Regions from separate parts of the Actinomadura chokoriensis genome, predicted to be linked through region 2. Evidence: predicted binding sites of a transcription regulator. Region 2 holds the regulator's gene; the other holds the start of a gene.
What was found. Region 2 encodes HspR, which represses chaperone genes until heat shock. Its sites were predicted from a motif close to ANTTGAGTCNNNNNGACTCAANT; they were not measured.

Region 1 (6,106 bases), on a different contig from region 2:
ATCTGGGAGCAGCTCGCCATGGACAAGCAGGCCGCCTTCGCCGACCTCGCCGGACGCCTCCCCGCCCGGCGCATCGGCACCCCGGAGGACATCGCCCAAGCCTTCACGTCCGTGATGAACAACGGCTTCATCACCGGGACCGTCCTCCATGTGGACGGCGGCCACCGCTTCACCTGACCGCGCGCCGTCCGCCGGCGCGGCTAGGGCCGGGTCGCGCCGACGCGCTGGGCCAGGGCCGTGTTCAGCGCGCGGAACTGCGGGAGCGTGCGCTCGTTCAACTGGTGCCGGAAGAAGGGGATCACGACGCCGGTGAACCGCTCGCTCTGCGTGAGCCTGACCCGGCCGGGGGAGACCGGCTCGATCAGGAACCGGTGCTCGCCGTCGAAGATCCCGCCCGGGCCGATCCTGCCGATCCAGCGGAGCTCCCGGCCGGGCGCGGCCTCCAGCACGGTCGGGGTGAAGGTGGTGTCGCCGCCGGAGTCGCGCATGACGTTGCGCAGGGTCGCGCCCTTCTCCAGGCGACCGCTCGAGGAGACGATGAACGGGTTCCACTGCGGGTAGGCGGGCAGGTCGCTCAGGACCGCCCACACCTGCTGCGGTGTGGCGTCGATCTCGATCGACGCGCGCAGCGTGAAGGGGCGCAGGTTGGTCCAGGCCGCCCAGCCCGCCAGCAGGGCGGCGATGACGCCGAGCGCGACCAGCAGGCGGCGTCGCTTCGGGCGGCGCGTCCGCGCGGTGGCGGGTGCGGGGGCCGTGGTGGTCATGTCCGCTTCTCCTTCGCGGGGAGGACGCCGGAGAGGGCGGCGTCGACGAGGTGTTCGGCGTAGGCGCGGCCGATGGGGCGGCCGGTGATGAGGAGCCGGTAGTACAGGGCGCCGGCGAGCTGGTCGAACAGCAGCTCCGGGTCGGTGTCCGGACGCAGGTCGCCGCGCCGGCGGGCCCGGTCGATCAGCCCGAGGACCAGCGCGTTGCGCTGCTCGAAGACCGCGCGGACCAGCGCCCCGATGTCGGGGTGCCGCGCGGCCGCCGCGACCAGCTCGCCGACGAGGCCGGACGAGGGGTCGTCCGGGGCGTGCCCCGGCCCGGCCCGCCTCGTCCGGTCGAGCCCCAGCGCGATCTGCTCCAGGTAGTCGACGAGGTCGGCCCGCAGGTCCCCGGTGTCGGGCACGGGGACCTCGTCCTGCATGCGGGCGATCACGGCGATGGCCAGGTGGTCCTTGGTGGGCCAGCGCCGGTACAGCGTGGTCTTGGCGACGCCCGCGGACCTCGCGACCTTGTCCACCGCGAAGGCCGCGTAGCCGTTGGCCAGCAGCTCCTCCTCGGCGGCCCGCAGGATCTGCTCGTCGGCACCGGCGTCGCGCGGCCGGCCGCGGCGTGCTGGAGGAGGCACCTCTCCTTCCTTTCGATACGCACGTTTCGTAATTCGACGGTACTCGCCCGGCCGCCAATAACGCAACGTGCGTATCGAAAAGTTTTCCTCAGCCCGCCACCGGAACGTTGCTCCGGAAGGTGTTGTGCGGGTCATGCTCCTGCTTGATGCGGCGCAGGCGGTCGAGCGCGGCGGGGGCGAACGCGTCGGCCGCGGTCTCCTCGGGGTTGAGGAAGGTGAAGGGCTTCCGGCCGCTGACGGGGAGGGCCTCGGCGAGGGCGCGCTGCCTGGCGGTGATGGCGTGAGCCGTCGCCGGGTCGGAGGGGATGCCGAACAGGTAGAGGGCGTAGGGCTCGGTCAGCGGGCCGTGCGGGCTGTCGCTCGGGCGGGCGAACGCGCCGCCCAGATTCCGGACCTGGACGCTCAGCAGCGGGGCGATCGGTTCGGCGAGCAGCGTCTTCGCGGCGGTGTCGTCCAGGCCGGTGAGCAGTTCGGCGCGCGAGAGGCCGGGGCCGGGGTCGGTGGGCTCCGCGGTGATCGTGCCGAGTTCGGAGACCGCCATGGTCCTCCTGGAGTCCGACAGCGGCCGGGGCAGGCGGTCCAGCGGGGCGAGCAGCTCCCGCGCCCGTTCGGCGTCGCCGAGGTACGTGGAGTCGACGGCGACCATGGGGTCGGCCCCGGGGAAGTGCAGCAGATCGAGCCAGACGGTCAGCTCGTCGGGGGCCGCGGCGGTGATCTGCCGGTAGGCGTCCATCACCTCGGGGGCGTGCCCGGCCGTCCACAGCATCCGGCCGCCGTACAGGCTCGGGGCGGGGTGCAGGGCGAGTTCGAGGGCGGTGACGATGGCGAAGTCGCCGCCTCCGCCGCGCAGCGCCCAGAACAGGTCGGGATCGGTGCCCGCCGTGACATGCCGCCGCCGGCCGCCGGCGTCGACGACGTCGAACGCGGTGACGCTGTCGGCGACCCAGCCGTGCGCGCGGCCGAACCAGCTCAGCCCGCCGCCGAGGGCGACGCCGGTGACGCTGACGACCGGGGAGCTGCCGGGCAGCCCGGTCAGCCCGAGCGGCGCGGCGGCGGCCTGCAGCCGTCCGGACGGCACGCCGGCGCCGATGCGGGCGCGGCGGGCGGCGGGATCGATCTCGACCGCGTCGAGCCGGGCGGTGCGGAGCAGGACGGTGCCCTCGGTGCGTCCGGTGGCGCCGTGCCCGCTGGGCTGGGTCGCGATGCCCAGCCCGTTGGCGCGGGCGTACCTGACCAGCGCGGCCACGTCGTCGGCGTCGGCCGCCTCGACCACGGCCGCGGCCGGCTGCTCGACCGCGAGGTTCCAGGGGCGGCGGACGTGGTCGAAGCCCGGGTCGCCGGGCAGCCATACCCGTCCCTCGACGGCGGATCGCAGGGTGTTCAGCTCGTTCATCGTCTTCCTCGTGTTCGCAATTCGGGTGGCGGCGGGGACGGCGGGGGAGGTCAGCCGAAGATCGCGGCGGGCTCGCCGGTGTACCAGGTGTTGTCGATGCGCATGCGGCGGATCACCCAGCGGTCCCCGTCCCGGACCAGTTCGACGTCGTAGGGGTTCTTCAGCAGGGCGAACGTGCCGTGGTCGGCGGCCAGCAGGTGCTGGGCCTCCACCAGCGCGGTCAGGCGCGCGGTGTCGCCGTCGACGGCGATGCGGGGGTTGGTGATCTGGTGGGTGGTGTCCACCCGGCCGGTGAACATTGCCAGGATCGTGGTGACGATGGTGTCGCGTCCGGTCATCAGCGGCGGCTGCCCGCCCCAGCGGGCCGCCGCCGGGCGGAAGTCCAGTTCGGCGTCGGCGGCGAAGGCGGAGGCGAACAGGTCCCCGTCCTTCAGGTCCTGGCCGAGGCCGAACCGGTAGAGCGCGTCGATGATCTCGGTGCGGTCCCGCAGCTCCCGCGCGACGGCGTCGGTGTCGGTGGCCGGTGCGGATATGGCACGGCCCTCGGTGACGTACATGAGTCTCCCCGTACAGGTCAGAGTGGTCGTCGAGCGGTTTCCACCCTCGCGGCCGGTCCATGGCGGATCAACGCGCCGCTGTGCAACGATCGTCAAGCCGGACTTAACGATGAGGGGGGCGCATGCTGGAGCGGCACGAGATCGAGGCCCTGCTCACCCTCGCCGAGGAGCTGCACTTCGGCCGCACCGCCGAGCGGCTGCACGTGTCGACCGCCCGGATCAGCCAGACCATCGCCAAGCTGGAGCGCCGCGTCGGGGTGCCGCTGTTCGACCGCACCAGCCGCCGGGTGGAGCTGACGGCGGCGGGGCGGCGGCTGCACGAGCGGCTGCGCCCGGCCTGGGAGCAGGTCACCGACGCCTTCGAGGAGGCCGTCGCCGCCGGCCGCGGCCTGACCGGCACCCTGCGGGCCGCGTTCGTCGGCGCGGCCGGCGGCCAGCTGCTGGCCGGGGGTGCCGAGCTGTTCCGCCGGCGCCACCCCGACTGCGACGTCCGGCTCCGCGAGGCGCAGATGACCGACCTGATGCCGTGGCTGCGCGGCGGCGAGGTCGACCTGGCCCTCGGCACCTTCCCGGTCGAGGAACCCGGCATCGCCACCGGCCCGGTCCTGGTGTCGGAGGCGCGCATGCTCGCCGTGCCGGTCGGGCACCCGTTCGCGCGCCGCTCGTCCGTCGGCCTGGAGGACCTCGCGCGGACGCCCCTGCTCCAGCTCCCCGACACGCTGCCCGAGTCGCTGAGGCGCGACCGCACGCCCGGCACGACGCCGTCCGGGCGGCCGATCGCCGCGGGCCCCGCGGCCGCCACCTTCACCGAGATGCTCACCCTCGTCGGCGCCGGCCGCGGCGTCTTCCCGGTCGGCGCCCAGGCCAGGCGCTACTACGCCCGCCCCGACGTCGCCTACGTCCCCTTCACCGACGCCCCGCCGCTGCGATGGGGGCTGCTGTGGCGGGCCGACAACGCCACGGCGCGCGTCCTCGCCTTCGCCGAGGCCGCCTACGACCTGGTGCGCGGCGATGGAGGGCGCGGGGAGTGATCGCTGAGAGCGAACGTTGCTGCGGAAACAAAATGCTGCTCCGTTTTCTTGAGTGTGTATGACTCAACTTGAGGTTGGGTCGTCGATGGACTTGGAGCTGAGCATGAGCGAAACCCTGACGCTGCCGGTGCTGCCCCTGGAAGACGGGGTCGTTCTGCCCGGCATGGTGGTCCCCCTGGACCTGTCCGAGAACGGCGAGGTCCGGGCGGCCATCGAGGCCGCGCGGGCGGTGGCCCAGTCGCGGGGGCCGGGCATCCGGTCGGCGGCCAAGCCGCGGGTGCTGCTGGTGCCCAGGTTGAACGGGCGCTACTCCGACGTCGGCACGCTCGGCGTGATCGAGCAGGAGGGGCGGCTGCCCGGCGGCGAGCCGGGCGCGGTCGTCCGCGGCGTCTCGCGGGTGCGGATCGGGACCGGGACGACCGGGCCCGGCGCCGCGCTGTGGGTCGAGGGGACCGTGCTGGAGGCGCCGCCCGCGTCCGGACGGGCCCAGGAGCTGGCCAAGGAGTACAAGGGCCTGGTCAGCGCGATCCTGCAGAAGCGCGGCGCGTGGCAGGTCGTGGACGTGGTGCAGCAGATCGACGATCCGTCCACGCTGGCCGACAACTCCGGGTACGCGCCGTACCTGACCGACGAGCAGAAGATCGAGGTCCTGGAGACCGTCGACGTGGTCGAGCGGCTTGAGCTGGTGATCGGCTGGACCCGCGACCACCTCGCCGAGCTGGACGTGGCGGAGACGATCCGCAAGGACGTCCAGGAGGGCATGGAGAAGACGCAGCGCGAGTTCCTGCTGCGGCAGCAGCAGGAGGCCATCCGCAAGGAGCTGGCCGAGCTGAACGGCGACCCCGCCGACGAGGAGGACGACTACCGGGCCCGGATCGAGGCCGCGGACCTCCCCGAGAAGGTGCGCGAGGCGGCGCTGAAGGAGGTCGACAAGCTGGAGCGGTCGTCCGACGCCTCGCCGGAGGGCGGCTGGATCCGCACCTGGCTGGACACCGTCCTCGACATCCCGTGGAACGAGCGCACCGAGGACGCCTACGACATCGCGGGCGCCCGCGAGATCCTCGACGCCGACCACGCCGGGCTGGACGACGTGAAGGAGCGCATCGTCGAGTACCTGGCCGTCCGCAAGCGCCGCGAAGAGCGCGGCCTGGGCGTCGTCGGCGGGCGCAGGAGCGGCGCCGTCCTGGCGCTGACCGGTCCTCCCGGCGTGGGCAAGACCTCGCTGGGCGAGTCGGTCGCGCGGGCCATGGGGCGCAAGTTCGTGCGCGTCGCCCTGGGCGGCGTCCGGGACGAGGCCGAGATCCGCGGCCACCGCCGCACCTACGTGGGCGCGCTGCCGGGCCGCATCGTCCGGGCGATCCGCGAGGCCGGCTCGATGAACCCGGTCGTCCTGCTGGACGAGGTCGACAAGGTCGGCGCCGACTACCGGGGCGACCCGACGGCGGCGCTGCTGGAGGTCCTCGACCCCGAGCAGAACCACACCTTCCGGGACCACTACCTGGAGGTGGAGCTCGACCTGAGCGACGTGCTGTTCCTCGCCACGGCGAACGTGGTCGAGGCCATCCCCGGGCCGCTGCTCGACCGGATGGAGCTGGTGGAGCTGGACGGTTACACCGAGCACGAGAAGGTCACCATCGCCCGCGACCACCTGCTGCCGCGCCAGCTCGACAAGGCGGGGCTGGAGGCGTCCGAGGTGGGCTTCGGCGACGACGCGCTGCGGCTGCTGGCGGCCGAG
Region 2 (6,106 bases):
TGAACTGCGACGGCTCCCAGCCCGGAAGCGACGTGTGCGCCTGGCGGCAGCGGAACCGGGCGCCGTTGAAGGTCACCACGTCGCCCGTCTTGAACGCCACGCCCGCCTTCCAGGTGCCGCCGGCCGCGGGAGCGCCGGTCGGCGCGGACGTCGCCGGGCTGCTGGGCGCGGGCGCCGGCGTGCTCGGACGCGTGGTGGGCTGCGCGGTGGGCGCCGGAGCAGGCTGCGAACCTCCGCCGCCGCTCCCGCCGCCGCCGACGTTGAGGTCGATGCAGCTGTAGAAGGCGTTCGGCGTGTCCCCGATGTTCCACACCGCGAGGACGGTGCGCTTGCCCGGGAACTTGCTGAGGTCGACCTTGTGCGTGACGACCGCGTCCGGCTGCCGGTTGCCGCCGTCGAAGGTGGCGACCTTCGTCCCGCCGATGAAGTACTCCCAGTTGGACGTGCGGTGCCGCGCGGTGAACACCCACCGGAAGTCGACGCTCGTCCCGACGGACTGGGCCGGCCAGTCGCGGCTCTCGTCCGCCAGGACGGAGAACTGGCTGAGGCCGCCGTCGCAGCTCTTCAGCCCCTTCGGGCCCTCGACGCTCTGCGGCTCGAACTTGATGGGCCCGCAGTCGGGGACGGCGCCCGTAGCGCACAGCGCCTGCCGGCTCGGGGGGGCGGACACGTAGCCGTGCGCCGAGGCGGGGGCGGCGACGAGCACCGGCGCCGCGACGGCCGCCGCGGCGGCGAGGGGGTAGGCGACGGACCTGCGCATGAGGAACTCTCCCAACGAGTCGTCCCGCGGCCGCCGGATTTCGGCGAGCCGCAATGCCGTCGGACGCTAGCGGGAGTATCCCTAAAGAAACTTTAATAATCCTCGAAGGGACCGTGAAGGCGTTTCCGGCCGCCCCTCGCAGGCCGACACGCTGGGAGAACGAACGGGCCGGCGCGCGTCGCGCACCGGCCCGCCGAACCCCCGGAACCCCTACTTCGTGAGGGAGAGGCCGCTCGTCGGCTCGACCGTCAGCCGGTCGGCGGCCTCGTCCAGATCCACCACGACCTCGTCGCCGTCGCGGACCTCGCCGGAGAGCAGCTCGCGGGCGAGCTGGTCGCCGATCGCCGTCTGCACGAGGCGGCGCAGCGGGCGCGCCCCGTACAGCGGGTCGTAGCCGGTCAGCGCCAGCCATTCGCGCGCGGCGGGCGTGACCTGGAGCGTCAGCTGCCGGTCGGCGAGGCGGTCGGCCAGCTTGTCGACCTGCAGGTCCACGATGCGGGTCAGCTCGCTCGTGGAGAGCGCGTCGAACAGGATCACGTCGTCGAGGCGGTTCAGGAACTCGGGCTTGAACGAGTTCCGGACGGCGTTCCACACCGCCTCCCGCTTCGCCCCGTTCTCCAGCGTCGGGTCAACGAGGAACTGCGACCCGATGTTGGACGTCAGGATCAGGATCGTGTTGCGGAAGTCGACCGTGCGGCCCTGCCCGTCCGTCAGCCGTCCGTCGTCCAGGACCTGCAAGAGGATGTCGAACACCTCGGGGTGCGCCTTCTCCACCTCGTCCAGCAGGACCGCCGAGTACGGGCGGCGCCGGACGGCCTCGGTGAGCTGGCCGCCCTCCTCGTAGCCGACGTATCCGGGCGGCGCGCCGACCAGCCGCGCGACGGAGTGCTTCTCGGAGTACTCGCTCATGTCGATGCGGGTCATCGCCCGCTCGTCGTCGAACAGGAACTCCGCGAGCGCCTTCGCCAGCTCGGTCTTGCCGACGCCGGTCGGGCCGAGGAACAGGAACGAGCCGGTCGGGCGGTCCGGGTCGGAGATGCCCGCGCGGGCGCGGCGCACCGCGTCCGACACCGTGCGGACGGCGGCCTCCTGCCCGATCAGGCGGTGGCCCAGCTCGTCCTCCATGCGGAGCAGCTTCGCCGTCTCGCCTTCGAGCAGCCGGCCGGCGGGGATGCCCGTCCACAGCGCGACCACGTCGGCGACGTCGTCCGGGCCGACCTCCTCCTTGACCATCGCGTCGCGGTTCTCGGCCGCCTCCGACGCCTCCTCCAGCTGCTTCTCCAGCGCCGGGATCTCGCCGTAGGTGAGCCGCGCGGACGTCTCCAGGTCGCCGTCGCGCTGGGCGCGCTCCGCCTCGCCGCGCAGCTGGTCGATCGTCTCCTTGATCTCGCCGACCCGGTTCAGGCTCGCCTTCTCCTTGTCCCAGCGGGCGACGAGGCCGGTGAGGTGCTCCTGCTTGTCGGCGAGGTCCCGGCGGAGCCGGTCGAGCCGCTGCCGGGACGCCTCGTCGGTCTCCTTGGCGAGGTTCAGCTCCTCCATCTTCAGCCGGTCCACCGAGCGCTGCAGCTCGTCGATCTCCACCGGACGGGAGTCGATCTCCATCCGCAGCCGGGACGCGGCCTCGTCCACCAGGTCGATCGCCTTGTCCGGCAGGTACCGGGAGGTGATGTAGCGGTCCGACAGCGTCGCCGCCGCGACCAGCGCCGAGTCGTTGATCTGCACCTTGTGGTGCGCCTCGTAGCGGCCCTTCAGCCCGCGCAGGATCGCGATCGAGTCCTCCACGGTGGGCTCGCCGACGAACACCTGCTGGAACCGGCGCTCCAGCGCCGGGTCCTTCTCGATGCGCTCGCGGTACTCGTCCAGCGTCGTCGCGCCGATCATGCGCAGCTCGCCGCGCGCCAGCATCGGCTTCAGCATGTTGCCGGCGTCCATCGCGCCCTCGGCCGCGCCCGCCCCGACGACGGTGTGCAGCTCGTCGATGAACGTGACGATCTGCCCCTCGGACTCCTTGATCTCGTTCAGGACGGCCTTCAACCGCTCCTCGAACTCGCCGCGGTACTTCGCGCCCGCGACCATCGCGCCGAGGTCCAGCGAGACGAGCTTCTTGCCGCGCAGCGACTCGGGCACGTCGCCCGCGATGATGCGCTGCGCGAGCCCCTCCACCACGGCGGTCTTGCCGACGCCGGGCTCACCGATGAGCACCGGGTTGTTCTTCGTGCGGCGCGACAGCACCTGGACGACCCGGCGGATCTCCGCGTCGCGGCCGATGACCGGGTCGAGCCGCCCGTCGCGGGCCGCCGCCGTCAGGTCGACGCCGTACTTCTCCAGCGACTGGTAGGTGCCCTCGGGGTTCTCGCTGGTGACGCGGGCGTGGCCGCGCACCTTCTCGAACGCGTCCAGCAGGGCCTGCGGCGTCGCGCCGAACTCCTTCAGCAGGCCCGCCGCCGGACCGCCGTCGGCCGCGAGGCCGACCAGCAGATGCTCGGTCGAGACGTACTCGTCCTCCAACTGCTGCGCCCGGTTCGCGGCCGTGTTGATCGACCGCTGGAGCTGAGCCGCGAGCCGCGGCGACGACACCGTCGACCCCTGCGCCTTCGGCATCGCGGCGAGCTGCTCCTCGGCCCGCCGCCGGATGACCTGCCAGTCGGCGCCGACCGCCTCCAGCAGCGGCACCGCGGTGCCGTCCGGCAGCGCGATCAGCGCCACCAGCAGGTGCTGCGGCTCGACCTCGGGGTGCCCCTCGGCCGCCGCCCTGCGGACCGCGACCGACACCGCCTCCTGGCTCTTCTGCGTCAGCTTGTAGTCCATGTTCCGTCCCCGTGAATGTGCTGTGCTTGCTCAGAGTCGCTAGTCGGAGTTCCGTTCGTGCCAGACGACGACGCTGGTGTGCCGGATGGGCACCAGGTCGGCGCCGGGAGTGCCGGTCGGCTCGCCGTGCCGCCGCTGCTGCGCCAGCCGCGCCGCGACCGCGCGGGTCGATTCGAGCTCGTTCGCGAGCTCCTCCAGCGCGGCGTGCGCCTTCACGAGCTCCTCGCGGAGCCGCACGTTGTCGCGCTGCAGCTCCAGGATGTGCTTGATGCCGGAGAGGTTGATGCCCTCCTCCTGGGAGAGCCGCTGGATCTCCCGCAGCATCACGATGTCGCGCATCGAGTAGCGGCGGCCCCGGCCGGCCGTCCGGCCGGGGGACACCAGGCCCATCCGGTCGTAGGTCCGCAGCGTCTGCGGATGCAGCCCGGACAGCTGGGCCGCCACCGAGATCACATAGACCGGGGTGTCATCGCCGAAGGGGTCCATGGGGTCTCACTCCTGTCTGGCCTTCTGGAGGACGTCGGCGCGGAGGTCCTCGCCGCCGCCCGCCTCGCGGAGCTTGGCCAGCGCCTCCCGCGACTGCTCGTCCAGCTTCTGCGGGACGTGGACGTCGACGGTGACCAGCAGGTCGCCCTTCGTCCCGTCGCGGCGGGTCGCGCCGCGCCCCTTCACCCGGAACTTGCGGCCGTTGGGCGTGCCCTCCGGCAGCTTCAGCGTGACGGGCTGCCCCTGGAACGTCGGCACCCGGATGTCGGCGCCGAGCGCCGCCTCGGGGAACGTGACCGGGATCGTCAGCGTCAGGTTGTCGCCGCTGCGCCCGAACACCGCGTGCGGACGCACCTTGATGTTGACGTACAGGTCGCCGGCCGGGCCGCCGTTCTCGCCCGGCGCGCCCTTGCCCTTCAGCCGGATCTTCTGCCCGTCCGCGACGCCCGCCGGGATGCGCGCCTGGATCGTGCGGGTGCCGGTCGCGCGGCCGCTGCCGTGGCAGATCGGGCACGGGTCGTCGACGACGAGGCCCCGGCCGCGGCACTCCTTGCACGGCTCCTGGAAGCCGAAGTTGCCGAGGTTGCGGGTCTCGTGCCCGGTGCCCTCGCAGCTCGGGCACACCCGCGGCACCGTGCCGGCCTTCGCGCCCGTCCCCCGGCACGCGTCGCAGGCCGCCTCGCTGGTCAGCTTGATCGGGACGGTCACGCCGTTCATCGCGCGGCCGAACGACAGCGTCACCTCGGTCTCGACGTCCGCGCCGCGCCGCGCGCGCCGCGTCGTCCCCGTGGTGCGGGTGCCGGCGCCGCGCCCGAACAGGCCGCCGAACAGGTCCCCTATGCGCTCGCCCGCGCCGCCCGTCTGCGTCCCGGTGCCGCCCTGGCCGAACAGGTCGCCGAGGTCGAACCCGAACCCGCCGCCCTGCTGGCCGCGGAACCCGCCCGGCATCGACCGGACGGAGTCGTACTCCTTGCGGCGCTTCTCGTCCGACAGCACGTCGTAGGCCTCGGAGACCTCCTTGAAGCGCTCCTCGGCGTCCGCGTCCCCCTTGTTGGCGTCCGGGTGGTACTTGCGCGCCAGCTTTCGGTAGGACTTCTTGATCTCCTCCTGCGAGGCCGTCTTCGCGACACCGAGGACCTTGTAGTAGTCCTTCTCCAGGTAGTCCTTGGTGCTCACGGCGCCCCGCCTTCTGCTATCGCCACTTGCCACATGCCTTCATGCCCCGAAGGGGCCCGCCCCGGTCAGAGGGCGGGCCCGTGGGGCTCATTCGCCCGATTCGCCGTCCGGGCCGCCCGGCCCGTCGGCGGGCTTCTCCGCGTCCGGGTCGGGGTCGGCCACCGCGACGCGCGCCGCCCGCAGGATGCGCTCGCCGATCCGGTAGCCGGGTTGGAGGACGTCCACCACACTCGTCTCGGTCACGTCGGGCGAGAGCGAGTGCATGAGCGCCTCGTGCACGTTCGGGTCGAAGGGCTCGCCCTTCTCCCCGTACCGCACCAGGCCGAGCTTGCCGGTGACCGCCTCCAGGCTCTCCGCGACGGACTTGAACCCGCCGGTGAGCTCGTCGTGGTCACGGGCCCGGCCGATGTCGTCCAGGACCGGGAGCAGCTCCATCAGCACTTGGCCGAGGGCCTGCTCGCGGACCGCGACCCGGTCGCGCTCGACCCGCTTGCGGTAGTTGTCGTACTCGGCCTTCAGCCTCTGGAGGTCGGCGAGACGCTCCGAAAGCTGGGTCTGCAACGAGGAGACCTCCTCACTGCCGGCCTTGTCGGCCTTGCCTGTCTTGCCGGCGCCCCCGTCGGCCGGGGCCTCCGGGGCAGGCGAACCCTCCGCCTGCGCCCGGACTTCCCCCGTTTCGGGATCGATGCGCCGCTTGTCGCGGATCACCGGGCCCTCCTTTTCCTCGCCCTCATTGGGTGAGGACGTCACGATGCACCGTCCTTGGGCTTGTCCTCGTCCACGATCTCCGCGTCGACGACCTCGTCGTCCTGCGGGCCCTGCGCGTCGGCGGTGGGGCCGTGGTCCTCGGCGCCCGCCTGCGCACCCTCCGGGTTC

Region 1: lon (endopeptidase La) is a predicted target of HspR. The motif match lies at 4,418-4,440, and genes of this name have one in related genera.

What each region holds. Positions count from the first base shown of each region.
Region 1 covers NZ_BAAAMW010000045.1:12,751-18,856, forward strand. The annotation lists gene ABFX46_RS41880 (SDR family oxidoreductase) at 1-177, shown strand, start outside; gene ABFX46_RS41885 (SRPBCC family protein) at 201-764, opposite strand; gene ABFX46_RS41890 (TetR/AcrR family transcriptional regulator) at 761-1,390, opposite strand; gene ABFX46_RS41895 (FAD-binding oxidoreductase) at 1,479-2,783, opposite strand; gene ABFX46_RS41900 (nuclear transport factor 2 family protein) at 2,834-3,340, opposite strand; gene ABFX46_RS41905 (LysR family transcriptional regulator) at 3,463-4,371, shown strand; gene lon (endopeptidase La) at 4,475-6,106, shown strand, end outside.
Region 2 covers NZ_BAAAMW010000004.1:74,318-80,423, forward strand. The annotation lists gene ABFX46_RS10930 (lytic polysaccharide monooxygenase) at 1-760, opposite strand, end outside; gene clpB (ATP-dependent chaperone ClpB) at 971-3,568, opposite strand; gene ABFX46_RS10940 (heat shock protein transcriptional repressor HspR) at 3,608-4,054, opposite strand; gene dnaJ (molecular chaperone DnaJ) at 4,061-5,230, opposite strand; gene grpE (nucleotide exchange factor GrpE) at 5,318-5,938, opposite strand; gene dnaK (molecular chaperone DnaK) at 5,977-6,106, opposite strand, start outside.